4 regions of the Pseudoalteromonas sp. SR41-4 genome follow, and region 1 is predicted to be linked to each of the others. Evidence: predicted binding sites of a transcription regulator. Region 1 holds the regulator's gene; each other region holds the start of a gene.

Region 1 (8,002 bases):
CAGCCACAATAGAGGCTGGTGGCGTTATCAGGAAGGGTTTCGATGAGGTGTTTTTTTGCGCTGTAAAAACTGGTGAATTGTTCTGCATAAAGGTTAAAACTCACACAACACAATACCAGCGCAATAATTAAATGCGGCATATCCAATCACTTTAGTGAACTACAGGAAGCGCTAGTTTAGAGCGATTATTCAAAAAGTAAATCGCTTAACTGTGTGATGTAGTGGGAATTTCAACTCATCTACAAGGTAAGGTTAGCTACTTGGGCGACGGGAAGTACGTTTTCTAAAACGGATATTCTGTAGTAATAAAATAAAGCCAGTTAAACAAAACAATATGCTACTGGCTGCAAAACTAATTAATAATGGGTTATTAAAATCTTCACGTTGATCATAGTCCATTATGTGTAACATCCAGAAAAAATCGAAAATTCGCCAAATTGTGCTGCGAACAGTAATAACTTGGCCACTATCAGCGGATAAATATAGTGTGGTGTTAAACGTATCGTCAAAATTTACTTGCCAAATATTTTCTTTAAAGCCAACTTCGCGAGTACCTTTAGCTAGTTTGATCGCGTCTGTTACTTGCGCATTAATTAATAGATGAGCTTGGGCATTGGCAATAATTTGCGCTTTACTCGGTGCTACCAAAGGACTGCCAGTAACTCCGTTAAAGCTGTACTCACCGTTACTGTTGCTCACAATAATGGTAGGGATTGTTAAAAAGTGACTATAACTAATTTGTCTTGGCTGAGTAATTTGTGCAACGATATTATCAACTGAGGCTAGATAATCAGCTTGTTTGAATGGGTTATTTAATTGCCGCGCAGCTAAATGTTTACCGTGAACTTTTTCAAGCGGTATAGCACTCATAATTAAACCACCGAGTAACCATGCAAAAATTTGTAGCGCTAATAAGTAACCTAACCATTTGTGAAACTTACGCGCATGTTTAAAAATGCGTTTATCCATAGTGACTACCTGTTTGTTATTAGTGCGGTATTCTATAAATTATATTGAGTTTGCCAATGTGGCAAATTGTCGCATCAACAAAATAAAACTAGCTACTCTAGATTTGGTATATACGCAAAATTAGGTTAAAGTTTGCGTTGTTATTAACGCAGGGTAAAAATGAAACAATGTCGGAAATTCAATTTTTAAATGTAGATCTAGAGCTTGAATCAAAGCAAGATATTAGTTTGTTAGTTGCAGACTTAAAAAAAAGTGCTGTGGTTTTGCATTACGATAAAGATGAGTACCGTCAACTAGCACGTATTGAGTCTAATGAAGACGTTATCTCACCAGATAAAGCGATTAACCACTTATGTGAGTTAATTGAATCTTGCTCACGCAATGCATTAAAGCAGTGGTTATCATGCTCAAAGCGCACCTTTGATATTGGCTTTGAATCAGGCACTTCGCCAAAATGCTTTAATCAAGCGCTCAGTGCCGATACTTTATTGCGTATTTCTGCTATTGGCGCAGGTATTGAAATTACAATTTATCCACTTTCAAGTTAGCCTTTTCGCTCTACAATTGCTGCGGTCATTCTTGATACGCAGCACAGTTCTCCACGACTATTGGTGATTTTTATTTCCCATACGGATGTACGCTTGCCTAAGTGTAGTGGTGTTGCTATCGCGGTTAATAAACCATTACGTGATGCTTTTAGATGATTGGCATTGATCTCCTGGCCAACACAATAAAACTTTGTAAAATCAACAGCAAAGTTTGCAGCATAACTCGCCACCGTTTCTGCAAGTACAACATTTGCGCCGCCATGCACCATACCCATAGGGTTATGATGAGCTGGGATCGCGGGCATCGTTGCTACTAAATAATCATCGCCTATTTCACTTATTTCAATGCCCATGGTTTTCATCAATGTGCCTTGACCACTTATGCCGTCATCAAGTTGCTTACATTGTGCTAGGGTGATCGGTTGATACCAAATACTCATCTGTCTACCTCACTAAGTTATTTACTAAATCAGTCTACACTTTTAAACATTTTCCTACAGTTAAGATCATAAAAATAGATAAAATGTACCTATATTATCTAACTGTTAATGGATCTTAAGGATGAAAGTAAAGGTATTTGGATGTGGTGCAATATTATTGATGAGCCTTGTTGCTCAGCCGCAGGCTGTTGCTAGTACCCAACATCAACTCGATATTGGTTTTACCGATTTAGCTGGTTTAGATGAATCTTTTTTAGGCGCACGATACCGATATTTTGCGCAAGATCTTGAATCTTTGACTGGTCCATACGAGCTAAAAGCGTATTTAAATCAAGTCAATAATTATGCTATTGGTGGGTTTGCTAATGATGATTTTAGCTATTTAAATGCCGATGCTGCCATCTATGGTCCCGCAGGATTAGTTATTAGTGCCAGCGCGCAGCGCCTCTGTGAGGATAATAGCTATTGGCAAAATACTGATTATTTAGTGAGTGCCGCTGTTGGTAAGCAAATGAATGAACAGTTACAACTAGGGTTCAATGTATATTACAGTCGCTTAGAGCGCCATGATATGTGGTTTGGCAAAGATAATGAAAGAGTCGCGGTTGAATGGACTTATGCACCTTATGTTCGTTGGACAAATATAGTTAGCAATCAAGGTTGGGATTTAGAGCTAAAGCAATTGGCAGGGCGTTATCGTTATGTGCAGGGGCAGGCGGTTTATTATGTAAATCAAGCATGGTCAGTGGGAGTCGTTGCCAATATTCGGAATCAGAAAAATCTAAAAGACAACTATGAACTGCAAACGCAATATTGGTTTAATCAACATGTAGCATTAAAGTTTGGTCTTGGATCTGCGCTTGATTCTGGAAGTGGTTTAAATAGTATGAGCTTGTTATTAACGGCGCGATTTTAAGCCAATTTATATTTGCGATTTTCAGATAACTGTATATACTCACAGTTAAATGTACTGTATGGAAAACCAGTTGTATGCGCCCATTAACGAATCGCCAAGCTCAAATTCTCGAACTTATTAAAGTTTTTATTAAAGATACCGGTATGCCGCCAACCCGTGCTGAGATTGCGCAAACGTTAGGTTTTAAAAGTGCTAATGCAGCGGAAGAACATTTAAAGGCATTAGCGAAAAAGGGCGTTATTAAAATGAAGCCCGGTGCTAGTCGAGGTATTCAGTTAGTTGAAGAGGATGAGCCGGAACAACTTGGTTTACCTCTAATAGGCAGAGTTGCCGCTGGTGAGCCTATTTTGGCAGAGCAGCATGTTGAAAGTCATTGCAAAATAGATCCACTCTTGTTTAAACCGGCTGCTGATTTTTTACTGCGTGTGCAAGGCATGAGTATGAAAGACATTGGTATTATGGATGGCGATTTATTGGCAGTACACAGCACTCAAGTTGCTGAAAATGGCCAAGTGGTGGTTGCCCGTGTTGATGACGATGTAACAGTAAAACGCCTTGAAAAAGCAGGTAAAAAAGTTTTTTTACATGCTGAAAACGATGAATTTTCACCGATTGAAGTGGATCTTGAACATGAATCTTTCAATATTGAAGGGTTAGCTGTTGGGGTGATCCGCAACGCTGATTGGATGTAAATTTTTTGATCTGTATTTTGCACCAAATTGGTGAAGTTTGGTGCATTTAATTTTTTACCGCTTTAATGGCTAGATTTTATACTTAGCTATAGCGTCCTAAGCCCTATCAAATCTACTTGTCAGCTACTTTTAGCCCTCTAATATTATCCCTAATTACAAAATAACGCGCTGATTTTTAGCTGTTATTTATGCACCAAAAAAGAATTTAATTGCTCTTAAAACTTGCTAATTGTTCATTTTTTAACTAATTGGTTAATACACTGTGTTAACAGCTACTTTAAAAGTCTAACAATTTTGCTCAATAGCATAATTTAGGGTTGCGTTAATATTCAGTAACAATAAAAAATAACGAATTGGCGCGAATAAAGCTGTGCCGCCTTTTCGCTTTGCGTTTTGCAATAGCATTTAAAGGAGCCGTCACATGGGTAAATTGAGCTCTACCTTGTGGCTTATATTGTTTGTTCTACCGCAGCAAGTATTGGCTAATAGCCAGTTTAATATGCGTAAGGGCGTAACAGATATAAGTAATGATGTTTATCAGCTGCACATGACAATATTTATTATATGTTGTGTGATTGGGGTCATCGTGTTCGCCGTCATGTTTTGGGCACTGATCCACCACCGTAAATCTAAAGGGGCAAAACCAGCCCAATTTCATGAAAGTACTAAAGTTGAAATCCTTTGGACGGCAATCCCGTTTGTGATTTTAATTGGTATGGCAATTCCTGCGACAAAAACTTTGATTGCAATGGAAGATGCTAGTAAAGCTGATCTCACGATTAAAATTACTGGTTCTCAATGGAAATGGCATTATGAGTACATGGGTGAAGATGTTGAGTTTTATTCAATGCTTGCTACACCTCAAGATGAAATAACTAATCTTGCAAATAAAAACCCTAATTACCTGCTTGAAGTTGATAAACCTTTGGTGTTGCCAATTAATCAAAAAGTACGATTTTTAATGACCTCAGACGACGTTATTCATTCTTGGTGGGTGCCTGATTTTGCAGTGAAAAAAGATGCTAACCCTGGGTTTATCAATGAAACTTGGACCAGAATTAATGAAGAGGGCATTTATCGAGGGCAATGTGCAGAACTATGCGGAAAGGATCATGGCTTTATGCCTGTGGTGGTTGAAGCTAAATCTGAGCAAGCATTTGCAAACTGGCTGAGCGAAGCTAAGCAGGCAAAAGCAAACGCTGCAATTGCTGATGCTGCATTATTAGATCAAACATTACCAAAAGAAGAATTAATGACACTCGGCGAGCAAGTCTATATGGCCAGTTGCGCTGCGTGTCACCAACCAACAGGTATGGGCTTACCGGGGGTTTTCCCGGCGCTCAAAGGCAGTCCGGTAGTATTAGGAGATATTAAAGATCATATTGATGTAGTGCTTCATGGTCGCCCAGGTACCGCTATGCAAGCATTTGACAAGCAGTTATCAATCAAGCAGCTAGCAGCTGTGATCACCTATAAGCGTAATGCATGGGGCAATGACACTGGGGATGTAATTCAACCGAGTCAGATACAAGCCGCGATTGATGCAACTTCGGAGGCTAAATAATGAGTAGCGTAACAGAGCAACAACATGATCAAGCTGCACACCATGATGGACATCATCATCCTGCGAAAGGTTTTAAACGCTGGCTTTATACTACTAACCATAAAGATATCGGTAGCTTATATTTAATTTTTTCGTTGACGATGTTTTTAATTGGTGGCGCCATGGCGATGGTGATCCGCGCAGAGTTATTTCAACCTGGCTTACAGTTAGTAGAGCCTCACTTTTTCAATCAAATGACCACAGTACATGGCTTGATCATGGTATTTGGTGCCGTTATGCCGGCCTTTACAGGATTGGCTAACTGGATGGTACCACTCATGATTGGCGCACCAGATATGGCATTACCACGGATGAATAATTGGAGCTTTTGGATTTTACCTTTTGCTTTTATTATTTTACTGGCATCCCTGTTTATGCCAGGTGGTGGCCCGGCATTTGGCTGGACTTTTTATGCACCACTGTCAACAACTTACAGTAACGATAATACCGCATTATTTGTTTTTGCTATTCACATCATGGGTATTAGCTCAATTATGGGCGCAATCAATGTGATTGTAACTATCGTTAATTTACGTGCGCCAGGTATGACTTGGATGAAGCTGCCGCTGTTTGTGTGGACATGGCTTATCACCGCTTTTTTATTGATTGCTGTGATGCCGGTATTGGCCGGTGCTGTGACTATGGTATTGACTGATAAGTATTTTGCAACCAGCTTTTTTGATGCTGCTGGGGGCGGTGATCCGGTGATGTTCCAGCACATATTTTGGTTTTTTGGTCACCCTGAAGTGTACATTATGATTCTGCCAGCCTTTGGCATTATCTCGACTATAGTGCCGACCTTTTCACGTAAAAAATTATTTGGTTATGCCTCTATGGTATATGCCACATCTTCGATTGCTTTACTTAGCTTTATAGTTTGGGCGCATCATATGTTTACCACAGGTATGCCTGTCGCTGGCGAATTATTTTTTATGTATGCAACTATGCTGATATCGGTGCCAACTGGGGTCAAAGTATTTAACTGGGTAGCCACCATGTGGCGTGGTTCGATTAGTTTTGAAGTGCCTATGTTATTTAGTATTGCGTTTATTGTGTTATTCACTTTAGGTGGTTTCTCTGGGTTGATGCTGGCGATTACTCCTGCTGATTTTCAATACCATGATACTTATTTTGTGGTGGCGCATTTTCATTATGTGTTAGTGACTGGGGCGATATTTTCAATTATGGCCGGGGCGTATTATTGGCTGCCAAAATGGACGGGAAATATGTTCAATATCACCTTGGCTAAATGGCATTTTTGGTTGTCTTTAGTGAGCGTGAATGTATTGTTTTTCCCTATGCACTTTGTTGGTTTGGCCGGTATGCCGCGCCGGATTCCTGACTACGCACTGCAATTTGCAGACTTTAACGCGATTATTAGTATTGGTGGCTTTGCTTTTGGTTTATCACAATTGTTATTTGTGGTTGTAGTATTTAAGTGTGCACGAGGCGGCGATAAAGTGCCCGCCAAAGTGTGGGATGGTGCTGAGGGTTTGGAATGGGAGGTGGCATCGCCTGCGCCTTATCATACTTTTGAAACGCCACCGGAGATTAAGTAATGAGTCATGCACCACTGCTTAAGCGCTTAGTTTTAATATGTCTTGGCATGTTCGCTTTTGCGTTTGCTTTGGTGCCGTTGTACGACGTTTTTTGTGATGTAACAGGCCTTAATGGTAAGCCTTCGTTAGAGCAAGCAAAGCAAAGTACGAGTGTTAATGAGGCACGAGAAATCGACGTAAGCTTCACAACTCATGCGCAAAGTGGAGCGCCATTTGAGGTGCAATCACATGAGTATAGTGTGGTAGTAAAGCCCGGAGCTATGCGCGAAGTGCTGTTTAGAGCAAAAAATACCAGTAATGAAGATAAAGTTATGCAAGCGGTACCGTCGGTGTCTCCAGGCAAAGCAGCTAAGTATTTGCATAAAATGGCTTGCTTTTGTTTCGATCAACAACCTTTGAAAGCAGGTGAAGAAGTGGAATTTAAACTGCTTTTTTATGTTGATACGCAATTACCTGAAGATGTTGAAGAGTTAACTTTGTCTTATACCGTGTTTGATATTAGCGGGCAGATAGTGGCTAGTAATTAGGTTGCCAAGCTAATAGCTAATTAGGAGCAAACAAAATGGATAAAAATTACGAAAAATATTATGTTCCCGCGCAAAGTCCGTGGCCAATAGTTGGCGCATTTGCGATGTTTTTTATTGCTGTTGGTGCAGGTCTTACCGTAATGCAAGCAAGCAGCGGCGGTGGTGCTGGCCATTATGTGCTTTACGCAGGAATTGGTGTGTTGCTGTTTATGCTATTTCGCTGGTTTAAAAATGTCATTGAAGAGTCTGATCAAGGCTTATATTCAGCGCAAATGGATCGCTCGTTTCGTCAAGGCATGAGCTGGTTTATTTTCTCTGAAGTAATGTTTTTTATGGCTTTTTTCGGTGCCCTTTTTTATGCCCGGATGATCTCTGTGCCTTGGCTTGGCGGCGCCGGAAATAATGCCATGACCAATGAGGTACTGTGGCCTACTTTTGAAGCAATCTGGCCATTAGTTACTACACCCGGTGGTGGTACGACACAGGCTATGGGTTGGCAGGGATTGCCGCTGATCAACACATTAATATTACTAACCTCGTCGGTTACCTTACATTTTGCTCATGTAGGCATGGAGAACAATAAGCGTGGGCCATTAAAAGTATTTATGGCACTGACAATCGTATTAGGGGTCTGTTTTTTAGGGCTGCAAGTCGTAGAGTATATGCATGCTTATCAGGATTTAGGACTGACCTTAGATGCTGGCGTATATGGCAATACTTTCTTTTTACTAACCGGCTTTCATGGCAT
Region 2 (8,002 bases), on a different contig from region 1:
GTGTTTTTTTGATACTTGAAATTTATTTAACATTTGTTCCTTTATTGTTTTTTGATATGACTAGATCTTAGCATGCTACGGGGCTGGTTCTAACGCAGTATATATATGTTTTATGGATGAGTTAGTTGTTTATAGGTGTTGTTGTGAAGTACTAGAGCATGTTGACCTTTCAGAATTAAAATTTGTTTAATCTAGGAGTGATTTAATCATGACAAGAGGTTTGTAACCTAGTTGGATCGATAACTGCTACCGCGTTATTCTACTGGCGGAAGTAATCTGAGCTTCGGATAATAAATCCATCTCCAGCGGCTATTTTTCAATGTTAACTGCGTTAAATTTACTTGTAATAGGCATGCTATTGACGCGTAAATTCGCCTTATTTTCCCTGAAAATTTCGGCTGGAGAGTAAAAGTAATATTAGTGCTTTAAATCAATGCGTTAGAAAACACATTAACCAAAATTTAGGTTAAGCAACAAAGAGTTAATCGCACTTAGACAGACCACGTTGGGTCGCGATTTTTTTGAATTTATGATTATTTATAAAATACTTACGGTAAAAACTACACTCTAAGAAAGTGCTATACGCTGTGGCATTTTTTATATTTTTTACCGCTACCACACGGGCATTCATCATTGCGGCTAATTTTTATATCTGCAACAGGGAAGATATCACCATCGAGATAACGCCACTGCCCATCTTCTTTTATGAAGCTTGATTTTTCATGTAGTTGGCAAAACAAGTTTTGATAAAAATAGCTAACACAAAATTCAACACAACCAGTGTATTCTTGCTGGTCTGCACTGATCACGGCTAATTTTATAAAGCGGCAACTATTAGCAAAATCAGCAATTTCTTTGATTGGGTTTGCTGCTTGTTTTTCTTGTGCATAAGTTTGGTAAATATACTTAGCATTTTTTAAAGCATAAGCAACAAAGCGAGAGCGCATTAGTTGCTCTGGGCTTGTTGCTTGTATATTGCCTGAGTGCAATTTTTCACAGCAATCGCTATAGCTTTGTTCGCTGCCACATAAGCAAAGACTGTCAGTGAGTGAGGTCATAATTAAAATACGCTTTATTAAAAAACGGCATTTTAACAGCTTATTGTGCTAATGCTATCTCTGTAGCTTGTTGGGTTTTAGTAAAACAGTATAGTTTTGCACTCGCTTGGTCTAACTTTAATGACAGGTTAGCTATTTGATTGTCTTTCACAATGTCTGTCCAGGTGATCACCGCTGCAAAGTTACCGTTATGTAGTGCTGAATTTAGTACATACTCTAAATTAACCAGATGCTTTTGCCTAATCACTAATAGTTTACTGGTATCAATAGAACATGAATCAAGTAAAGCTTTACTTGGTACGTGATCCGGTGCAATCAGTAACGTCCATGCGTTTTTATTATTGTAATGGTGTAACACCTTTAGAAGTTCAAAAGTTGCAGAGATCTCATCTTCTATCTGAATCAAATTTACTGATGCGCTTAAATTATCTTGTTGATAGCTTTTAACTGTTCTGATGGTAATTGGCTGTAACATAAGTTTCACTCACTGGTTGTTTATACAGTACTTATATACAGTAGTTTATACAGTGTTCGTGTGCAAGTGTTTTTTGCTATCTTTTTGAACGATTTTTAAATTTATTGTTCTTTTGCACGTTGCTCTGGAATTGTTTATCACACATCTGGAATAGAGAGTTATGTGTGGCAAGGGCTGTAGGTGTGGTAATTTAGTTCCCTATTTGGGTTTTTCTCATAAAGGGTGGAATTCGCGTGTTGAGTTACAAACAGGCTGAACTTGAAAAAATTAAACCCACAAGCTCTAAATCGATAATATATCTTTTTTTGTATTTAATACAGCATATATAGTGATCGACACTTATTCAGGATGTTGCAAATTTAGTACTCAGAATTTTTAAGGCAAGTTTGAGCGATAACCGGACATTGTGAATTGCTAAATATCGTAGTTAATTGATTGGTCAAACTGCTTTTTTCTTATATATTTATGAAAATGACCGGCGCGCGCATATTGTTTTATTTAACTCTACTTTATAGTTTAGAAAACTTAGTCATAGTAATACCTTAGGTAATTTGTTAAAAGTAGATAAATAAGCGTTAAGTCAGCAAAAATCTGCGATGAGCGCATTATTAAATTTTAGTGGTCTTTCTAGTCTGACCAACATCATAAAAAGGAGAGTTTATGAACTTAAATGCCCTGAATGAAATAGTTGATAACCAAGTAGAAGTTTTAGAATCATCTGCACAAGATAATGGCGCTGATGAAAATACGGTTGTTGGTATTGCTAAATACGCTATCGGTAATGGATACGACAAGCTATCCAGTAATCAAAAGTATCATTTTGATAATTGCATCCGCCATTTAATTGAGGATGTTCAATGCTCCGGCTATAACCATGAGTTTGAAGAAGCTCCGAGAGAGTGCCAAAATATCTTAGATGACGATGATCTAGTGGAGTATTATCAAAATGACGGAAAATACTGTGAAAGCTGTGAAGGGCAAGCTTCCGCAGATGCTCACTCCAAAGAGTCATTTTTTCGTGACTAAGGTTGTCACTAACAAACAAAGGCAGCGGACGCCAAAAAGCGGTGCTTGCTGCTTTGGGCACTATATTTTTTAAGGCATATTAAATATGGACATGAAATGTTAAAAGAAATTGTAATTTGGCCTACAGAAGAGAATAAAGGCCATGAAAGAGGCGCGTTTTTTGAAAAACTCGCGAACACCATATTTACTACACAAAGGTACAAAGTTTCTGGTAATATTCAGTTTACTGGTAGAGAGTTTGACCTTCATTGTGAGCACATGGATCGTTCTAATGAACGGTGCTTGGTAGAGTGCAAAGCTAAACAAAGCCTCAGCAGTGACGAAATTAAAAAATTTGTATTTAGCGCTAGTTTTGACAAGTTTGATTTCGGGTATTTTTTATATACGCGAAGCTTTGAACGACAAGTTGGTGGGTTAATTAAAGAAATTCAAGCTGACGATAGATATAAAAATCTTTATTTCTGGAACGCTGAAAAAGTAATCGAACTACTTGTTGCTTCTGGTTCAGTAGCCGATTTTGTTCTAAATGAAAAGACACTTAATGTTTCTAAAGTAATCCTTCTTTACAGTTACAAAGGTATTTACTGGGTTCCAATTCTATCTTCCGGAACCGTTCCTACACACTTTTCTGTTTTACACGGGAATGACTTATCTGGGCTTGAAGACGATGCCTTGGTTCACGAAATTCAAGATTATATCGACGAAATACAATCTCTCGAAGTTTACCAGCCGAGACCCCTGTCGAATGAAAAAAATGAAATCGTTTCTAGGAACCTTGAAATTCCAGATATGGAAACTGTAACTGAAATTCAAAGTTCAGATAGTTGGGATGATTATAAGCCTGCATCATTAAAATACTTTGTTGGTAGAAAGAGGCAAAAAGACAAGATATTTGGGTTTTTAAATGACGTAAAAAATGATGAGATAGGTAAACGTGTATTTTATATAGATGGGAAGTCGGGCTGGGGGAAAAGCTCCTTAATGAGTGATTTGAGAGAGCGTTGCAGAAATCAACATTATAGGAAAAAATATTTGAGTTCAGTTATTGATTCAAGAAGTGCAAATTCAAATAATTTTCTTCCGCTAGCATATGAATTAATTATTAATAAAGCTGTAAAAGAGAAATTTATACCAGAAAAATACTCAGATATAAAAATCCCATCTGCTTTTGATATTCTTGGCGATAAACTTTCTCAAGAATTAGCTGAGTGGTTGGAAAATGAATCAAGGGTATTGGTATTGATTTTTGACCAGTTTGAAGATGTTTTTAGAAAAGAAGGGGTGTTCAAAAGCTTTTATAAGTTTCTTTTGGATATTAATAACCTAAAGTCAAATATCATTTTAGGTTTCTCATGGAAATCTGAAGTTAATATACCGATAGAAAATGAAGCTTATCATTTATGGCAGCAATCGCGAGATCATGCATTTAAAATAACGCTTGATGAGTTTGACTCGTCTGAGAGTAAGTCAATAATCAAACAGCTTGAAAAGGATATCTCAGAAAAGTTTGATATAGACTTTGTAAGAAAGGTTGTTGATAACTCTCAAGGATATCCTTGGTTAGTTAAAAAACTCTGCATTCATATTAAGAAGAAAGTTACACAAGGTCTTAAGGTTGATGATTTATATGAACAAGATTTCCACGTTGAAAGCCTCTTTCAATCGGACTTAGAAGAGCTGAGTACGGATGAAGTTAAAGCTTTGCGCTTTATCGCAAAGCGTGCATTTGATGATCAAGCACTTGATATAACTGAGCTTGATGAGGTAGTAAAGAGCGAAACCGTTCAGCATTTGATACACAAACGTTTTGTAATTAAAAGTGGTACTAAGTATAACATTTATTGGGACATATTTAGAGATTATCTTGTGCAAGATAAAATCCCCCCTATTGGAGAGACGTATTTAATAAGGCAACCCGTAAATTCGGTTTATGAAGCATTTCTAGCATTTGCTCATGGAGAAAACCTTAGCATTGAAGAGTTTATGGATAAGAATACAAGTTCAGGCGCAGAGGGGGCGGCTTTAAATAAGCTAAGAGAGCTGCGAAGTATAGGGCTAGTCAATTATAAAGAAGGAATATATTCAGTAAGGGTCGATAATTCTGATATCAACAAAAACTATTTCCAAGACTATATTCACGATAAATTGGAGAAACACTCATTTACGCTTGAATTAAGAAAGATTCAAGGCCGTGAAATTAATTTATCAGATCTTTCGAATATTATTGACACTAAAATTCAATCAACAAAATTTGCAAACAAAACACTTGAAGCATATGGTCAGACATTTTTAAGCTGGTTAGATTTTGCTGATGTTGAGATACCGAATGTAAGTGCAGCAATGATGAGGCGGGCAAAAAATGCTCTGTCATATACTCCCCAGATGCATCCCTCTGATCTGGAAGAATTCGTTGTTTCTGTTAATAATAACTATGTTTTAAACAAGTCTAAAAGGGAACAGAAGTTACTATACGATTCAAAATCGCTTGGTTTACTTATATATTCTACTGATTCATTAACACTTACTGATTTTGGAGAAAAAGCACAGCGTAGTACTGCTATAGAGAGAAAGATTATTATTGCCAACTGCGCTAAAAAAATGGAAAAAATTAGCGTTGCTTATGATGCTTTAGCTCAAGATCCAAGTATAAAATCTAGAAGCTTTAAAAATCATATTAGTAGCATACTTGATGGTCTCAATAGTCAAGTTTATCGGAATAAGACGTCAAGAGCGCTATATCTTTGGGCGATGTACATTATTGAGACTGAAAATGAATATAACAAAGCAATTCAAGTGACAGGTGCATGATCGCTGCGTTATGCCCTTTGAGCGGCTCACAGATATTATTCGAAATATATGAGTGAAGAATGAAAAGAATTGGAATTTTGAATAGCTTTTCTTATGAAGCAGACGAGCTAAAAAATGCACTCAAGCATATCTCTGAAATTGAAGGGTATGAAATCGAAACAATTGAAGACTTTCAACTTCAAGAGACCATCTCGGGAGCTATTTGGGGATTAATCAATCTATGTGATGTGTTGATTGCTTTCGTGAATCATAAAAATGATAGCCTCTATTATCAAATAGGGCTTGCACATGGGGCCAGAAAGCCTGTAGTTATCGTTACCGACCACGAATACTCTCTACCTCCAGAGATCCGAGGGCAGCGTATTTTAAGTACATCTCAACGTAGCCTTTTTAATAACAATTTTATGTTTCAACTCAAAGAAGCTATCGAAGATGCGACTAGAAAAAAATCTGGTTATCTCGGTCCTAGAAGTGAGCAAAAGCAATATTCTGTATCTCTGGACTTTAGCTCGTCTAGGAATTTTCGTGATTTGTTTGCCGCGGAGGGTTCTAGAAGAGGCCGATTGTTTGAGAGGTGGTTTGCAGAGATCGCGGCGGGCATCGAAGGCTGGGAAGTTATTGAGTCTGATAGCAGAAGAGATCGGGGGTTTGATCTTGTAATTTGGAACTCACAAGAAGACTCAGAGCTGTCCATTTTAGGAAATCCAATAGCAGTAGAAATTAAAGCTATTGGATCAATGAATAGCTCAATGCTCCATCAGTTCCTCCATATGAGTAAAAAGTCAGGAATTAAAGGGCTTATTCTAGCAACTACTGGATTAAATGATAAAAGGACTAAAAATTTACTTAATAGGTTTCGTGTTGAAGAGGGTATCAACGCTATCGCGTTGGATCGAGACGATCTTATAAACGTAAGAAATCCTAGTGACTTACTATTTCTCGTGAAATCAAAAGTTAGAGAGCTCCTTTACGGTCAGGAGTTCTAGAGATGTTTGATATTAATCATTTTAGAGCCTTAATTACTCAAGTTGATGCAGCGACCACAAATCAGCAGAAAGGTCAGTCCTTCGAGCTTTTGTCGATATATATGTTTGAACACCTAGATGGTGTGGATGTTACTGAGCATGATATTCGGATGCCTTCTGAAGAAATAGACATAGTACTTTGGAACGCTCAAACTGAAGAAATATTACGCCCATGGGATTCAATCATACTGGTTGAATGTAAAAATTGGAGTGCTACAGTTGGCGCCCCAGTATTAGATAACTTCGTAAACAAAGTAAGAAGGCGTGCACTAACTACTGGAATTTTTGTAGCAGCCAACGGAGTTACTGGCGGTTTTGTGAGAGGTGATGGCACCGATCCTGGGGCAGTAGGGATTTTAACTAGCGCCTTGCAAGATGGAATAAGAGTTATTGTTATCACAATGGATGATATTCGCGCTTTAACTTCTCTTGATGATATTAGGGCACTAATAAAGAAGCGATATTGCGGGCTGTATGTTCACAAAGTGCTTTAGGCTGTAGCGCCAAATGAATCTGAGGTTATATACCAAAATTTTAAAACTGTGGCCAAAATTAGTTGACCACTACAGAAGCAGTTGGAAAAATATTCAAATTAATTGACACTGAAAACCAATGTTTAGTTTTACTTGGAAAAAAGTTTTTCTTTACTCCAATAAGGGAAGAAGTAGAGCGGATTTTTAGTGAATACATCTATCGTGTTTGCTTATAATAAAGCGTTACCAATGTCCGCAAATGGCACTTTGACGAAGTTCGGCTTAGAGCGAGATATAGTCATTAACCTAGTAAGAATAAGAGGAAACTTTTCTTATATATAAGTTACAGAAAGCATAATGTTTATAGCTGGTAATAACTTACACTATTTGCTATTTATATGAGTTCACAAAATAAGGACGTTTTCGCGCTAAATTAGGGAAAGTACCCTCTGGTAAAGTTGTGATGCTTCCTATCAAATTTCGAGTTTTACATTAGAGGGATCTAAATTGAGTGTTGAAAAACCATATGTAAGCCTTAAAGCTTTTTTATCAAAACCTGATACTGAATACGATGATCTTGAAAACTTCCTATCTTCTGGAAATTATCAAAACTTCGAATTAAGTGGTAGTGAAAACTTATCTGGTCGGTTATATGTAAAAGCTACAGAAGAAAAACAACCTACTTGGACACCATTTATTAATTCTGGTATTACTGGAAATTTGGAATTATCAAATAGGTCAAGCTCGGCGGTTTTACTAATAGAAGTTAATGACCGAGTCGTGGCGTATACATTTGGCTATGGACGATTTATGTTGGATCAAGATCGTTTTTTACCTGACTTTGGCATAAGAACAGCTCTAAATACTTTGAGGCACGATAGTTTAAAGAGTGTTGATATTTTTACTGTGGATCGTTCTGCTGTTCAAAAAAGAACGCAAGCAGTTAGAAGCTCTTCTGTAGATGTCTTTGGTATTGATGTCTCTAAAGATATATTGAGAGCAGTAACAGGTAATGCCAAAGAGGGGATTTCATTTCAATCCATTTCAGGTGGTGACTATGTGTATTCATTTAGTGCGTACATTGAGTTTGAAGATTTAATTGAAACATCTCAATCTTTGATTTCTTATTACACAGAA
Region 3 (8,002 bases), on a different contig from region 1:
CCGCCGGTGATTTGGCCGCGAATAACATCAACAAGCTCATAACGTACCAAATAACGGCCATCTGTTTGCTGTTCAACTTCACCAACTAAAATTGCTTCAACACCCTTATTTACCCACGCACCATAATCTATATCTGCATTTTTGCTTGGCAGCTGTGGCATTTCGTCAACACTAATTGGTTTAAATTTACCACTGCGCATCAAATCGGCAGCAATAACATCACTGAGCTTTTGTGGAATTGGCCCAACACCTTTATATTTAAAAGGGATGATGGCTATAGGGCGTGCACTATCAACACCTTCTGTTATGACTATTTCAAGCGCAGCATTTGCAACACTGGTAAAGCCAAGAACTAAAATTAAACAAACTGTTTTCAACTGATTGAACATATAATTCCTTTAAAATTGTGGCTTGATCGTTAAGTTAATATTTTTTAATTGCTCAAACACGTCTTGATCTTTAGATACCGGCAGTGTTTCAGCCATACGAACCGCCCTTAGCGCCGCTTCGCATACTAACTTATCACCACCTAAAGATTTCACTTGTGTGACCAGACCATTAAAACCTAAGCGAATATTCACACGGCATTGTTGGTTTTTCATTTTTTCATCAATTAATAAATTTTGCTGAATACGCGCCATAATTAATGCTTTGTATTTATCAACCTCAGTGCCGACCTGTTGCTGACGCAATTTATTTCGCGCGGCTTGCTCTGTGGCTAACTGCTCTTGCAGCATTTGCTCTTGTAATGCTTTTTGACGCGCCTCTTCAGCAGCTTCTGCGCGTTTTTTAGCGGCTAACTCTTCACGTTTGCGGTCGTCTTCGGCTTTTTTTAATGCCTCTTCTGCCTGTTTACGTTTCTCAGCTGCCGCTTTTGCAGCTAACTCAGACGCTTCTTTTTGCTTTTCAGCCTGCTGCGCTTTTTCACGTTCTTTTTGCTCTATTTCACGCGCTTTTTTAGCCTGTGCTTGCGCTTGTGCCGTTTCTTTCTCTTTTGCTCGGCGCTCTTGCTCTAGCTTCTTAATTCGACGATCTTCAGCTTCACGTTGTTTACGTGCATCAGATGCTCGGCGCTCTAAATCACGAATGCGTTTATCTTCAGCACGTTTTTTATCATCTTCTTTGCGTTTCAACTCAGCAATTTTTTGTTCAACCATTTTCTGGTCAACAGTCACTGCTGAAACAGCATTTTCAGCATCAGGCATAGCCTTGTTCAAGGTGACTTCCATTACTTTAGGCGGTGAAGTATGAAAACTCGCGGTTCCTACCAGAACGCCTATTATAGCGAGGTGCAATAACACTGATTTTAATACTGAAGCACCCATATTAGTTTTTATTCCCTTCAAACGACTCAGTCATTAATCCAACTGAAGGTACACCGGCATTTTTTAAGAAATCCATCAATAATAATACTTCTTGATACGATACTTTACCTGAGCCTTTGATCATCACTGGAGTTTCTGGGTTTTTCATCAGTTGCAACTTAATAACAGCGGCAACATCTAATGCTTCCATCGGTTCTTCTGGATCAGTACCAATACTGACATAGTACTTACCTTGTGCATCAATTGAAGCAATGATCGGTGGCGTATCTTTAGTATCGACTAAATCTGATTCTTCCATTTTTGGCAAATCAACTTTAACACCATGAGTGATCAAAGGCGCAGTAGCCATAAAAATAATCAGTAGCACCAGCATTACATCAATGTAAGGAACTACGTTTATCTCTGCAACAGGACGACGCTTCTTACGCTGATACATTCGCTTTTGCCTCTATTTGGGTAGCTGCTTGACGGTGTAAAATATTTGCAAACTCTTCCATAAAGTTAATGTAGTTAGATTCTAGCTTTTCAACTCTATTAGCAAAACGGTTGTATGCAATAACCGCAGGAATAGCTGCAAATAACCCCATAGCTGTTGCAATAAGCGCTTCAGCTATACCTGGGGCAACCATTTGCAAGGTTGCTTGCTTAACTTCGCCTAACGCGATAAAGGCATTCATAATGCCCCACACAGTCCCAAACAAACCAATGTAAGGACTGATAGACCCCACTGTTGCTAAAAACGATAAACTTGATTCTAATTTTTCGATTTCACGAGATAACGCAACTCGCATTGAACGATGCGTCCCTTCCATTACAATGCTAGCACTTTGAAAAGAGTTTTTCTTATGGCGAGCAAACTCTTTAAAGCCTGCTATAAATAATGCTTCAACGCCGGTTGAGCTACCGCTACGCGATGAGATCTCATTGTAGAGTTTACTTAAATCAATGCCTGACCAAAATTTTTGCTCAAATCGCTTAGTATTGGATAATGCATCTGAAATTGCTTTTTTGCGCTGAAAAATAATTGCCCATGACATCACTGACATACCTACTAATGCCAGCATAACTAATTGCACAAGAAAACTTGCTTCTAGAATTAAATCTAAAAAATTAAGCCCTGAACCCACATTAAACTCCTAATAAGATTTCTTGTATAAATAACATTTCATTATACGCTAGGTATATGACCGAAAAAATGGCCAAAAGTTGCAACTAGTGTATCGATTCAGCTCAGTACTGACAACGCTATTGCTGTGAATTAGCAACAAAAAACGTTGAAGAGCAGGCTGACATCATTTTTATAACCTTATTAGTCAATCTTAACGCAACTATTTAAGACTGGGCTGTTAAGGTAAATACATGCTGCGGTGCTTATTTATAAACAAAAACTGTGTAAAACACCCCGTTTATTCACTCTTAATGAATAAACAAGCATAATTGACTGCAAGCATGGTCAATGCAACAGTTTAACTAATCTATAAAAAAAACACTCAAACAAATAAAACATCACAAATTCAACAAATTAATATATTACCGTGAACTTTATGAACAAAAATAAAGCGTTCATAAAAATCTTGCTATTAGTTTTTTTTATCTGAAAATTAAATTTTTCTAGTTTGAACAAAAACCAACTATTGCGTATTATTCTCCCATACCGAGCTAGCGCAGCAATGAATACTTCATTCAGCCCAGTTCTTTGCAATATGATTCTGATTTTTCGTATTGCTATGCTTAAAGTCTTCTTGATAAAACTTGATGAATTTAAGCAGTGTTACTTAGATTACTTCCTTCAACTTGTTGTTTGCCCGCATTTTATGCGGGCTTTTTTTTGCCTGCAAATCACGCACAGCACTACCTCGCTATGGCGCATACAATATCGTTTACAAACTTAACAGCATGTGAATTGTATTAGCCCAAATAACTACATAATCTAAACTTTAAGTAATATGCTAATCACGCGATTAACTTAAACACAGCAAAATAGACATTTGAATAGTGGCTAAAAGAACAGTATAGAAGATGTGTGAGGTGGGTTTGCAGCCATACGCACGCATACAGCTACAATAAATGTACTTTATTCTTGTTTGGGTAATAAGCCAAAGTGATGATAGGCGTTATCAGACACAATACGCCCTCTTGGCGTACGTTGGATAAATCCTTGCTGGATGAGGTAAGGCTCGATCACATCTTCAATGGTTTCTTTTTCTTCACCGATAGCGGCGGCTAAGTTGTCTAACCCTACCGGACCCCCCATAAACTTTTCAATGATCGCGAGTAAATATTTACGGTCCATATAATCAAAGCCGCTTTTATCGACATCAATCATATTAAGTGCCAGCTCTGCTACTTCGGCATTTACAGTACCGTCTGATTTAACTTGCGTGTAATCTCGTACCCGGCGTAATAATCGATTAGCGATACGTGGCGTACCACGAGAGCGTTTAGCAATTTCAATGGCACCTTCATCACACATGGCTAAATTTAAATAATGAGCAGAACGCCCCACTATAGTCGATAAATCTGCCACCGAATAAAACTCTAAACGCTGCACAATACCAAAACGGTCTCTAAGTGGTGAGGTTAACGAGCCTGCGCGAGTGGTTGCGCCAATTAAGGTAAAAGCGGGTAAATCGAGCTTAATGGAACGAGCTGCGGGCCCTTCACCAATCATTAAATCGAGTTGATAATCTTCCATTGCAGGATAGAGTATTTCTTCAACTTGCGGGCTTAGCCTATGTATTTCATCAATAAAAAGTACATCGCCTTCTTCTAAATTGGTCAGTAGTGCGGCTAAATCACCGGCTTTTTCAAGCACTGGGCCCGAGGTTGTTTTAATACTGACATTCAGCTCATTGGCAACAATGTTTGCTAGTGTGGTTTTCCCCAAACCCGGCGGACCAAATATTAATAAATGATCAAGCGCTTCACCCCGACTACGTGCAGCTTCTATAAATATTTCCATTTGCTGTTTAACATGGGGCTGACCAGTATAATCGGCTAATAGTTTTGGTCTAATCGCGCGATCGACTACATCTTCATTACTTTGTTCAGTCGCATCTATTAAACGATCCGCTTCAATCATGGTTTACTCACAACATTGATTTTAGAGATTCTTTGATCAGAACCTCTGTAGACATACCAGGCTTGGCCACTGATTTTACTGTTTTTTGTGCTTGCGCCAATTTATAACCTAATGACACTAACGCAGAGATTGCATCATCTGCCGCATTATTAGCAATAAGTGCGTCAGAGGCGGGCTCTATAACTGCATTATCACTAAATGGCGTGAATAAGTCATTACCCCAATCTTTTAATCGGTCTTTCATTTCAAGTACCAGGCGCTCTGCGGTTTTTTTACCTACACCTGGCAGTTTCACTAAACTGGTGGCATCTTCGTTATTCACACAGCTAACAAATTGCTTAGCCGACATCCCTGAAAGTATTGCTAATCCGAGCTTTGGCCCAACGCCATTGGCTTTTAATAGCTCTCTAAATAATGCTCGCTCAATTTTATTATTAAAGCCAAATAATAACTGGGCGTCTTCTCTTACTACAAAATGAGTATACACAATGGCATTTTCGCCAATGTTTGGTAAATCATAAAAACACGTCATCGGCATGTTAACTTCGTAACCAACACCGCTTACTTCAAGCAAAATTTCTGGCGGTTGTTTTTCTACTAAGATGCCATTTAAGCGACCTATCATGTTATTTCCTTAATCGTCCTCTAACGGTTTTACTGGCACTGCCCGCTAGTTTTATTAAATTTTGATCGGAATGAGCATGGCATATCGCAATGGCTAATGCATCGGCTGCATCCGCTTGCGGTGTGCCTGGTAATTTTAAAATATTTTTAACCATATGCTGCACTTGCGATTTATCGGCACCACCGTGCCCTACCACCGCTTGTTTAATTTGCCGCGCCGAGTATTCAAACACCGGTAACTCAGCCATTGCCGCACCAACAATTGCAGCACCTCTGGCTTGGCCTAATTTAAGAGCTGAATCAGGATTATGCGCCATAAATACTTTTTCAATGGCAAAATGATCGGGAGAGAATTGTTCGATTAGTTGACTGATCCCCTGATAAATCATTTTTAATCGAATAGGAAACTCGTGATCGGCCAGTTTTATACAACCGCTTCCTAAATAAGTAAATTTAGCACCTTGATGGGCAATCACCCCATAACCGGTTAATCGTGAGCCAGGATCAATCCCTAAAATAATAGCCAATACTTGCCCAATCAGTGTAAATAGTTAAGTACGCTAATAATGCCAGAGCACTGTATAAATTACCAGTGCATTATTGGCATAAAAAAAGCCCGTAAAAACGGGCTTGTTCAATCGCTAACCTTTTAGGCTAAAGAGCGCAGTAACCCTTGGGTATTTTTACGCATGGTTCTAGCTATCATAAAGTAGCCCAGTGACGCCACAAACACACCACCCACTAATGGCCCTATTAACCAAATGTGTGGGTGTAACTTACCAGCTAAATCAAACATCTCACGTTGCACTATTAATAAAGCCACATCACTGACCAGCGCAGCGACAAAACCAGCAGCGCTGCCCAACAATAAAAACTCATATAAAGTGGCATTTTTTATTAGCCGCCCTTTGGCGCCTAAGGTACGCAATATGACAATTTCCTGCATCCGTTCACCAAGGCTTGCTTGCACTTGCGAAATTAAAACCAAGCCACCACACATCACCACTATCGCCAGTACAAATCCAATTGCTAATGACACTTGCGAAATAGTAGAGCGTATTTGTTTGACAAAGCTGTCAACGTCGATGGCGTTGATTGTCGGGTAGGCACGTAGTAGCTCACTAAAATTGCGTTTTTGATCGGCTTCGATACGCACCGATGAAATATACGTCGCAGGAAAATCAGCCAATACATCAGGGCTTAATATAATAAAGAAATTAGGCTTCAAAGTAGCCCAATTAACTTTACGAACACTGGTGATTTTGGCATCAAATGACTGGGCGCCAATCAAAAATGTTAGCGTATCACCCAGTTTCACATCTAAGCGTTCTAGCATAGATTCTTCGATCGATGCTTCAGCGGTGGCATTGTCGCCAAACCACTGCCCGTCTATGATCTCATTTTGCACAGGGACTTGCTCTAACCATGTAAGATTTAGCTCTCGACCAATACCTGCGCGTGCTTCTTCGTCTTTCTTCTCGTTGTCTTGCAATGAGACTTCGCGAGCAACTAATTCACCGTTAACAGCGTTTACGCGACCACGAATAGTCGGGTAAAACTCAGATACTTGAATATTTTTTTGCTCTAAAAAGCTTGTTACGTCTGGCAATTCAGTTTCGGTTATATTGACTAAAAAAGCATTCGGCGCGTCGCTTGGAAGTTGCGATTGCCAATCTGCGATCATATCGTTTTTCAGCACCACTAAAAATAACAATAGCTTTATTGCCAACGAAAAACTGATCAACTGTACCGCATTAGCATTGGCACGTTTTTGCAACGAAGCAATCGCTAATGACCAACTATTCCCCGGGCGCAATCCTAGTTTACGTCCGCTGCCAAAAATTAACCGCGATAATACAAACAGTATTGCAATCAAAATTAAAGTAGAGACAAACAAAATAGCGGTAATTTTAAGGTTATTACTAAACAACCACATTAATAAAAAGACCGTTAAGCCCGACATCGCTAAATGCACTTTACTTACTAATAGCTTATCGCCTAAGTTACGGCGTAATACCCTAAGCGGTGGAATATCAAATAAATCTAATAACGGCTTGATTGAAAACATCACCGCACAGATAACGCCAGTACTAATCGCCACAAACCACGGTTTTATACCCGCTGCAGGAAGAGTATTGTTCATTGATTTAGCTAAATAACTAGTGGCTATCTCTTGTAAACCATAGCCAATGGCTAAGCCAAGTATGACCGACAAAGCACACACCAGTGATAAATGCAGTAAGTAAATTTTGCGAATTGTCGATCGGCTACCACCTAAGGTTTTCATCATCGCAACTGGGTCATATTGGCGTTCGCAATAACGCTTTGCAGACACGGCAATCGCCACCGCCGCTAAAATAATACCCAATAACCCCGCTAATAATAAAAAGCTTTCAGCGCGGTTTAAGCTATTTGCAATCGGCGATTGTCTGTCTTTAACACCATACCATTGCTGATTTTCTTTCATTTGTGGTTTTAACCAGCTATAAAAGTCAGTAAGGTTACTCTCATCCCCTGCATACAACTGGCGGTAAAAAACACGGCTGCCCGGCTGGATCACTTCAGTTTTTTCTACATCTTGGTTATTTAACAACACACGACGACTACTTGAAAAAATATTAAATGGCGCATCTGGCTCTTCCACCAATACTTTTTCAATATTAAATTGCGCAGCGCCTAGCTCAACCGTATCACCTACTTTTACATTTAGTGCATAAAATACCGATTCACTAAACCACACATTACCAACAGTTGGCCCTTGCGTGGCCACATCAACCTCGCCGGTTAAGCTGCTTTTAACTTTTAGTTCGCCCTTAAGTGGGTAATGCTCCGACACCGCTTTTACTGAGCTTAATTGCATTTCGTCATTAGCAAACAGCATAGTATCAAAGTAAGTGAGCTGTGCGGTTTGTAAGTTGTATTCGCCTGCTGTTGTTAAATATTCACCGGGTAATTCATGGTTGCTTGCCAG
Region 4 (8,002 bases), on a different contig from region 1:
AGTATAAAGAAAACGAATGATTTTTGAATGATCGTTGGTGTTATCGCCCTTATTTACAAGGGCACTATTCATGCGCTCTAAATTTTAATTTTTTTTATATAACTTGTGATAATAGCCTTTTATTTTTTGTGAGAGCGCATTAGATGGATAATCATAAATTAGAGCGTCAAGAGGATATGCTTAAGCGAGCTGCTGCGCTGGCTATATTTGCCGCTATTGCTTTGGGCGCTTATATGGCATCCCCTTTAAACACTACTACTGACATACCAACTTTGAAATTTGGTGTGAATGATGTAATTAAACATAAATTAATAGAGTTAAGTCCAATTAATGTTGAAAAGAACACTGCATACTTTACGATTAATTGCAGAAATTTTGACATAGGTACACATAGCTATTTTGTAACATCTAAAGGCTCATCAAGGCATGATGAAGTGGCCATGCTTAATTGCCCAAGCGAAATGCACTATCTGGACTGCCCAGATTTTACAGTTTACTACAAAGCAAACTTGGCTCATGTTGATGTAATTAAGGGATATAGAGAGCAATATTCGGCTCAAACAGTTAAGAATTGTGCCATTAATGCTATTTTATATGCCCCTACTAGAATACGCCCTTTGGATGCTAACACGCAAAAAGAGAGCGAAAACAAGGCAAGCTGGGATGATGTGTGATCAGCGGGTTAAGTTTTTTGATTTAAATAATCATAAATACTCACATCCATATGTGGGCTGGCTTTTATGCGCTTAGCTATTGTGGTGTTTTTCTTTGACCACCTTGAAAGCGCAGTCATAAAGTTTATTTTACGAGAGCCATATTTATTAGTAAATGGCGCCTCGAACGAATTTTTATAACGATTAATACCAAACTCACTTTGTAGTTGGTTGAATTCGGTCTCCGTAAATGAAGCGATGTTTAAAACATTCTCGTCTTTAAACCGGGTTAAACACCAGCCTTCTTGGAGTTGTACTATTGAGCTATGTAACAACTCAGCCTTACAGCTAAAATTGTCACTAAGGAGTATTAGCCCATACGCCTCATGAGCTATCAATGAAAATTCTACATGAGCTATTTTAGTAGAGTAGACACCATAGGATTTTGGTATTCGCATAACGCCTCAATTAGCTAGAATAATTAATCAAAGTGTAACGTAAAAACAAAGCTTGCATGTATTAATTGTTGGCCATAAAATAACTGTATATTCAACCAGTGGTTTTGTGTATGCAGCCAACGCCTATCATCAAGTCTCTCAACGTATTTTCACTTTCTGAATTTAAACCCTCAGCAGGCTTTCCAAACCCAGCGGAAGATTGTTTAACTCAACCTATTAGTCTTGATATGCTGTTAATGGCGCGGCCGAACAGTTCATTTCTGTTTAAAGTCGCTGGCGATAGCATGGTTCCAGACATTCAGGATGGGGCAATCATTATCGTCGATAAATCTCTAAAGGCCACTTCCGGTAAAGTCGTTCTTGCAACACTTGATAACGAGTTTGTTGTTAAGCGTTTAAAGTTAGAGCCCGAAAACAACAGGGCTATATTTCAAAGCTCGAATACAGAGTACGAGCCAATCGTGGTCGAATTTGATGATGAGAATAATTGGGATGAAAATGTTATATGGGGCGTTGTCACTAGCGCTATAAGCATTTTTTGATGTGGGTTCTCTGTGATATTAACGCTGCATATGTTTCATTTATTCAGCTATTTAATCCGCAATACGATATTAATACCACGCCGCTTGGTGTGTTAAGTTCAAACCAAGGCAATGTTATAGCGCGAAATCAACCCATGAAAGCGCTAGGTGTAAAAATGGGTGAGCCCCACTTTAGAATCAAAGAATTAATTCAAAACAGCAATGGTCATGTGTGGGGCAGTAATTTTACTTTGTTTGGAGATATGAGCAATCGTTTTCACACAGAACTAGAAGAATTACTATTTGACTGCCACCGCTACTCAATTGATGAAAGCTTTGGCCGTATTGACACGGCCATGGCACCAAATCCTAAATCATACGCTTTACATATTAAAAATACGTTAGCTAAGAACTTGGGCATTGGTGTGGGTGTCGGTGTCGCGCACACAAAAACACTTGCTAAACTTGCTTCTCATGCAGCTAAACTTAATGCATGGAAAGCCAAAACCAATAGTGTAGCTGTGCTCGATACCCCTGAAAAGGTTGATTGGGTACTTAAAAGAGTCAAAGCAAGCGATATATGGGGAGTCGGTTCAAAAACGGCGGGAAAGCTTACTTTGCTGGGTGTTAATACCGGTTTGGAATTAAAAAATTTTAATGTTGTAGAGGCGAAACAAAAGTTTGGTGTCGTTTTATCACGTACTATACAAGAGCTCAACGGTATAAATGCAGTGCAGCTAAAGGATCTTAACGAAGGCCGTGATAGCATTTGTGTTTCTAGAAGCATGGGTAAGCTTGTTACAGATTTAAATGAGCTTAAAAGTGCGCTGTCTTCACACGTTTCTACTGGAGCGGGTAAATTACGGCGGTTTGAGTTGTTCACCAATAGCATGACAATATTTGTTTCAACGGATGTGTTTAGGCTGTCTCAGCCACAGTTACGTAAAAGCATTGAAGTGAAGTTGCCTTTTCATTGCGCAGATTCGGACGTATTAATTAGATACGCAATGTTTGCTTTAGAAAAGATTTACCAGGAGGGCTATCAGTTCAAAAAAGTTGGCGTTATCTTCAATCAGTTATTATCAAAGAATGACAATATTCAACTAAATTTGTTTAATGATTCTGGTGATTTCACCGTTAATAAAATGACTACGGTAAGTGATGAAATAAATAGTAAGTTTGGCAACAATGTCATTAGGTTTGGCGTGCAGGGTTTCAAGCAAAGTTGGAAGCCAAGAGACGACCTGGCACCAAATAGCTACACAACCAACTTCAATGAATTACCGGTAGCACTTGCTAAGTAATAGTAAGTGTCGAATTGGCTGCAGGAGAATACCAATGTTACTAAAGCTTTTGAAAGAATTATTTGAAAATCGGCCAACTGATGGTGAGCATGTTGAAGAAATTAACTCAAAAGAAGAGGTCCTATCACTGCCTGAACCCATACGTATTAATGAACGGTTATATGAGCACTTTTCAATGCTTACAATGCACGATGGTCAACTACCCTTGTATTTATACCACGGTGGTGCGCATAAACCTGGTAAACCAGTAAAAGGGACGTTGTGGCTTAGTGATAATCAACTTGATGCTAAGAGATATGCTAACTTTGGTTGCAGCAACATACCGAATCATGAACCGATTGTTTTTAAAACTCAACCAAGCACAACCCTAAAAATGCTAAGTTTTCCGGGGAACCACGTTGAAATATTATTTAAAATTTATGGTAGGGCATGGTCACACTCTGAATTTCATAAAGACCTTGTTCAAATCCAGAATGCTGGAAAAATTGATTTTGATGGTTTTTATAGACCCAAAACTCATGAATATTTTGTACTAAATGTAGAAGATAGTTTGCACTTTCTTGAGGAAGAATGCATTACAGATTAAAATGTCACCTTTGGCTTTGGCGCTTTATTTGTCTTCGCAGGCCGCGCCAGAGCCACCCTAAGTATTTCCAAAACTGAATGATATAGATATTTCCCCAATACGTTTAATCTTCTATAAGTACTCACCATTCACATTAAAGCAAATGTTTTGAACGGTATCACAGAGCTTTGGGTGCCTGTACCTCGTACTTCAATGTTAAGTTGATTCCCTTTAAAAATCTGAAATATTCCAGCAACTAGAAAAGTACCGCCAGTTGCTGAAACCGCAGTTGTACCGGCATTATGTTCACTGAGCTTAAAATTAGGTGCAACAGTTACTCCTACATCTAATCCTCACTAAACGGTAATGGAAGGGCGCAAGTTAATATATCAGGTCTATCACTAGATATTTTCTTAGAAGCCCACTGAATTGAACCGTCTTTTCCACGGACCTTGAGATACCGTCCTGAAATTTGATCGTTATCCTCAGTATCAAACATGCCTTTTACTATCACGCTAATGACCGATCGAATGTCTGATTGTGAAGTGACGTTCATAAGCCATTGCGCGGTCGGTAATCCGGTACCTGAAAGCCCAATCTCGAATTTAAAATAATTAGATGCTTGGTTCTTCTCATGAAGATCTTCGCTAAGTTGATTTAATTGCGTACCCATAAAAATTACTCCTCGTTATATGTGCTTCTTCAAGTCTAACTCAATGTACAACGGTAAATTTAAAGTGCAGACCAAGGAAGTGTAATGTAGAGCTACTATTACTATCATAATGCAACCTCGGTTTTCCTTCACCTTTAGGTTGCTCCCTTAACAGTCGCTTCACTGGTCTGTTTTTAAGTACCATAAATTACACTTAAGAGCCATATTCCCATGCAATATAATATTTCAACTCTAAAAGTCAAACCCTGCATAAAACCCCCTCATACAAGGGTGAGAACTCTGCAGTGCACTGCTTTAAAATAAACATAACTGAGGTTTATCATCGTTTTGACTGGGCAATGAATCCACATCATTTACTTTTGTTGGGAATTGCAAGTAATAGTCCTCAGCTTTAATACTATTTGCGGTTAAATAATTTACCAGTTGAGCTATTTTACACTGGTTATGAAGCCGGTAAAGCTGACTTTGAGGCATCTGTATAACACCAAGGTTTATCATATCCTTTAATATTATAGTTGGGCAGACTCCAGTTTTAAGTGCATTATTATCTAAATATAATGGAAAAATTTCCTCAACATATTCCCAAGCTTTCCCGTTCTCTCCAATAGTGAACTTCTTTACGTTATCAAAAGGTAGCGTTAAAAAAGAGTCATAAGCACTGGATACGCGATGAGGGCTTTGGAGTAAGTTTTCCTCCTCATCAGTAACCAAACCTACTGCGCCGATATTATCGATTGCGTCTGCAATATCAAAGTAGCGCTCACTGTCACCGATCGCTGCTGCTTTAGGTTCAACATACTCAGTTTTAGGTATACCGTAACGATTACCCAATGTGTGCACATCATGCCAAGCTTTGATTGCCTGACCAGGCCAATTTTCACCACCTTCTCTTGCAAAGTAAAATTGAATTGCAACAATGCTAGGGTAATCTATCAGCTGAAACTTAGGGTCTTCGCCTGCTTCCTCCGCTCTTTCAATTTCTAGTGCATCTAATGTTAATGTGAATTGCAGCAATTTCATACGGTATTCAATTGAGTAGTCATTAAAAGAGAGTTTAATAAATTTATTGTTTAGTAATTTCTTACTATATCTAGCACGAGTTAGCTCTAAATCATTAAGAGTATTAAACATATAATTTCTCAACTCTAAAATTCCTGACATATACCCGTATTGTTTATTAGAGGTTTGAATTTGATTTTTTAAGCTTAAATCTTCTTTAACAAGACTACACAAAGTACAGCCAAATCTGGACGAACACGGCTTATTATTTACAGTTGAGTTACCTACAAGTAGATCACAAGTTCCCGAATTTCCTGCGCTATAATGCATTCTTAAATTAGCCGTTAGATCTTCACCAAAAGATTCAACATCACCATTTTCAATTTTATTAATAAGCTGCCAAACATCATTTATCGTCCAATCTTTTATCGGCGCAAGTTTGTAGCCCATATCTGTTAATGTAACTACGTCAATTGTTTCATTTCGTAGGTCAAGCGCTACCGCTCGTGCTTTGGATTCCGAGGAGCGGGAGCCTGACAGATTTAATATTTTATCTGTTTGATACTTAGATTTCAGTTGCTTAGTAAAATCGATTAAGGGGGTTATTTTCCAATCTGATGTGCATTGCCGTCTGCCAACCTGATTATTCATTGTTCTTAACAAAAGGCCGCGACCGATATACTGAACGAGAGGCCTTGATTGCGTCTTAGGCTGTATAAAAGTTGATACAATTGGTAAGTTGAACTCTTCCCCGTACGACTCTAAAGCTAAATGACAATCTTTTAGAAAATCCATTATTTCAAAATTGTCTATTGTTGTATCAACCGTAGTAACATGTAGTGGCCCAACATTAGGATTAACCAACACCGCCTGCTTTAGCGCTTCCGCAGCACAGTGCGCTACACAAAAGGAGTCCTTGCCGCTTATACCTACTTGGGGTACGTAGCCCCTCAAATACAAATCTCTTAATGTAGAAATTGTTTTACTAACTTTGGACATTTTATTATGCACCCTAATAATAATTTTTATCCAAGTTAGCATCTATCATAAATTGCGCTACTCATTCAAAATTAAGGTAACTAAAAGTTATACAAAACCAAAACAAGCAATTAATAATTAACGTTGTTACCGCTTTTTAAAGTGTAGGAAAAACACTAGATAAGCTACACTGTGTAAAAAAACAGTTAACGGTGGTTTTATGTCATTTGATGATGGATTAAAGTCAGGCAATTACTCTAAAAACCCCTACAGTGAAGATAGTGCGGAGTTTGATAGTTTTGAAAGAGGATGCACTCAAGCACTTAAAAGAGGTATATTAAATATAGACAGGTTACGAGCAGACGTTGACTACTACAGTAGTAATAGACCAGCGTTTATTGATATGTCTGAGTTAAAAGGCTCTAAAGTCATTGATGGAAATAATTTAGAGCCGCTTTCAAATAGCTATGCGCGTGCTAAAGGTTATTGAATATGCTTGTTTACTCTAATTAGTTTTTTATATAGCTTAGATTTTCACGCAAACAATGGATAAATTCGTGACTATTTACGGAAAGAAAAAGTCAAATGTTGATGTACGTGTCCCAACCCGAGCCGAACTAAAGCGAATAGGGCTTTCAACAGGCGTTGTGTTATGTGTGTTTGTTGTCAATAAAACAGACACAGATGAATATTTAGCTTTCTCTGAGCCAATGGGCAGTGAGTATAAACGAGGGTGGGGTAGTACCCCCGAAGCAGCTCAAGTGTATTCAAATCCCAAAAATGCATTGAGCGCTATAACTGGTTACGATAAAGGGGTTATTGAAAGATGCCCTTTGTTTGAGCATAAGAAACAAATTTTTGTTTGGCCAATGCCTGATGAAGCTTTTGAGTAGTTAACTTTAAAAGGAACTTTTAGTATGACAGTAACTAAATGCAATTTAACCATTGATGATATTTTTGGTGAGGGCGCTGTTGATGCCCCGAAATATTTAGCGCCAGAATCCAGGGCAAGAAACTTAGCTTTGTTTTCTTCGTTCCCTGAGCGATTAGCAAGAACTAGAATAGAAAAATTCAATTTTTACTCTGTACAAGAAATTCCCATATGCTCCAAATATAAGCCACCAACTAAGTTAAGGTTCATCAAAACAGATCAGAAATTTTGTGGCTCTAAACTGGTGACCATAAGCGTTGGTATAAAAAAGCTAATAGCGTTTAATGAAGAGCACTTTTTGAGCTTGCACGCCGAACGATACGATAAAGTTAAAAATGCAATTGCTAACGGTGAAATTGATATGCCAATGGTTTATTTATCAGAAGAAAAATTGCCGTATGTTGGTGACGGTAGGCATCGTATTATTGCGTTACATAAATTCGACTTTTCATCAGTGGAGGTAATGGTACCTGCCGATAAGGTAGATACCATAAAGAAGTGTTTCTTATAATCAATAATTTATTTACTACAGCTTAGTAGCTAGACGATTTGGGTAAACAAAGTCAGAACAGTCAATGCATTTAATTTTACTTGCATCGGAATGTTGGGGATTGATAATAAAGTTATATTCTTCTGGACATAGACTTGACGGCACTTGGAGTACAGCAGCCTCTTCGGACATTAAATAGTCACTCCCAATTGACTGAGTATCCGCAGCATACGGGTATGCGTTCCAACCCGCAGGAAGCTCACCCTCAACCAATCGCTTTACCTTCAAAGTATCTGGAATTTGTATAATAACGACACTTAGATTTTCTTTAAGAATTTCTTGAGAGTCATTAACTAACCGCTCAAGCATTGCCAGTGAGCGTGTTGATGCGGTATAAACAATGGGTGCACCGGCATAATGCCATCTGCCC

The links. Region 1 encodes LexA, which represses DNA repair genes until DNA is damaged. Its sites were predicted from a motif close to TACTGTATNNNNATACAGTA; they were not measured.
Positions count from the first base shown of each region.
Region 2: the regulator LexA is predicted to act here: its motif matches at 1,544-1,563, upstream of H5180_RS11065 (SulA-like leucine-rich domain-containing protein).
Region 3: the regulator LexA is predicted to act here: its motif matches at 5,607-5,626, upstream of ruvC (crossover junction endodeoxyribonuclease RuvC).
Region 4: the regulator LexA is predicted to act here: its motif matches at 1,193-1,212, upstream of H5180_RS21735 (LexA family transcriptional regulator).

Region 1 covers NZ_JACJEI010000007.1:110,168-118,169, forward strand. Annotated here, with positions in the region: gene H5180_RS07780 (endonuclease) at 1-140, opposite strand, end outside; gene H5180_RS07785 (hypothetical protein) at 253-969, opposite strand; gene H5180_RS07790 (hypothetical protein) at 1,137-1,517, shown strand; gene H5180_RS07795 (PaaI family thioesterase) at 1,514-1,957, opposite strand; gene H5180_RS07800 (hypothetical protein) at 2,079-2,873, shown strand; gene lexA (transcriptional repressor LexA) at 2,948-3,565, shown strand; gene coxB (cytochrome c oxidase subunit II) at 3,987-5,129, shown strand; gene ctaD (cytochrome c oxidase subunit I) at 5,129-6,727, shown strand; gene H5180_RS07820 (cytochrome c oxidase assembly protein) at 6,727-7,254, shown strand; gene H5180_RS07825 (cytochrome c oxidase subunit 3) at 7,290-8,002, shown strand, end outside.
Region 2 covers NZ_JACJEI010000011.1:116,228-124,229, reverse strand. Annotated here, with positions in the region: gene H5180_RS11070 (YchJ family protein) at 579-1,058, opposite strand; gene H5180_RS11065 (SulA-like leucine-rich domain-containing protein) at 1,099-1,533, opposite strand; gene H5180_RS11060 (hypothetical protein) at 2,194-2,559, shown strand; gene H5180_RS11055 (restriction endonuclease) at 2,656-5,367, shown strand; gene H5180_RS11050 (restriction endonuclease) at 5,427-6,353, shown strand; gene H5180_RS11045 (restriction endonuclease) at 6,356-6,886, shown strand; gene H5180_RS11040 (DUF6119 family protein) at 7,373-8,002, shown strand, end outside.
Region 3 covers NZ_JACJEI010000002.1:126,760-134,761, reverse strand. Annotated here, with positions in the region: gene tolB (Tol-Pal system beta propeller repeat protein TolB) at 1-389, opposite strand, end outside; gene tolA (cell envelope integrity protein TolA) at 399-1,325, opposite strand; gene tolR (protein TolR) at 1,327-1,761, opposite strand; gene tolQ (protein TolQ) at 1,748-2,452, opposite strand; gene ruvB (Holliday junction branch migration DNA helicase RuvB) at 3,400-4,407, opposite strand; gene ruvA (Holliday junction branch migration protein RuvA) at 4,415-5,032, opposite strand; gene ruvC (crossover junction endodeoxyribonuclease RuvC) at 5,034-5,558, opposite strand; gene H5180_RS02210 (ABC transporter permease) at 5,681-8,002, opposite strand, start outside.
Region 4 covers NZ_JACJEI010000043.1:9,623-17,624, reverse strand. Annotated here, with positions in the region: gene H5180_RS21745 (hypothetical protein) at 144-674, shown strand; gene H5180_RS21740 (hypothetical protein) at 683-1,111, opposite strand; gene H5180_RS21735 (LexA family transcriptional regulator) at 1,222-1,653, shown strand; gene H5180_RS21730 (Y-family DNA polymerase) at 1,653-2,936, shown strand; gene H5180_RS21725 (hypothetical protein) at 2,971-3,522, shown strand; gene H5180_RS21720 (hypothetical protein) at 3,848-4,174, opposite strand; gene H5180_RS21715 (phosphoadenosine phosphosulfate reductase family protein) at 4,469-6,172, opposite strand; gene H5180_RS21710 (hypothetical protein) at 6,372-6,641, shown strand; gene H5180_RS21705 (hypothetical protein) at 6,709-7,044, shown strand; gene H5180_RS21700 (hypothetical protein) at 7,069-7,593, shown strand; gene H5180_RS21695 (RES family NAD+ phosphorylase) at 7,609-8,002, opposite strand, start outside.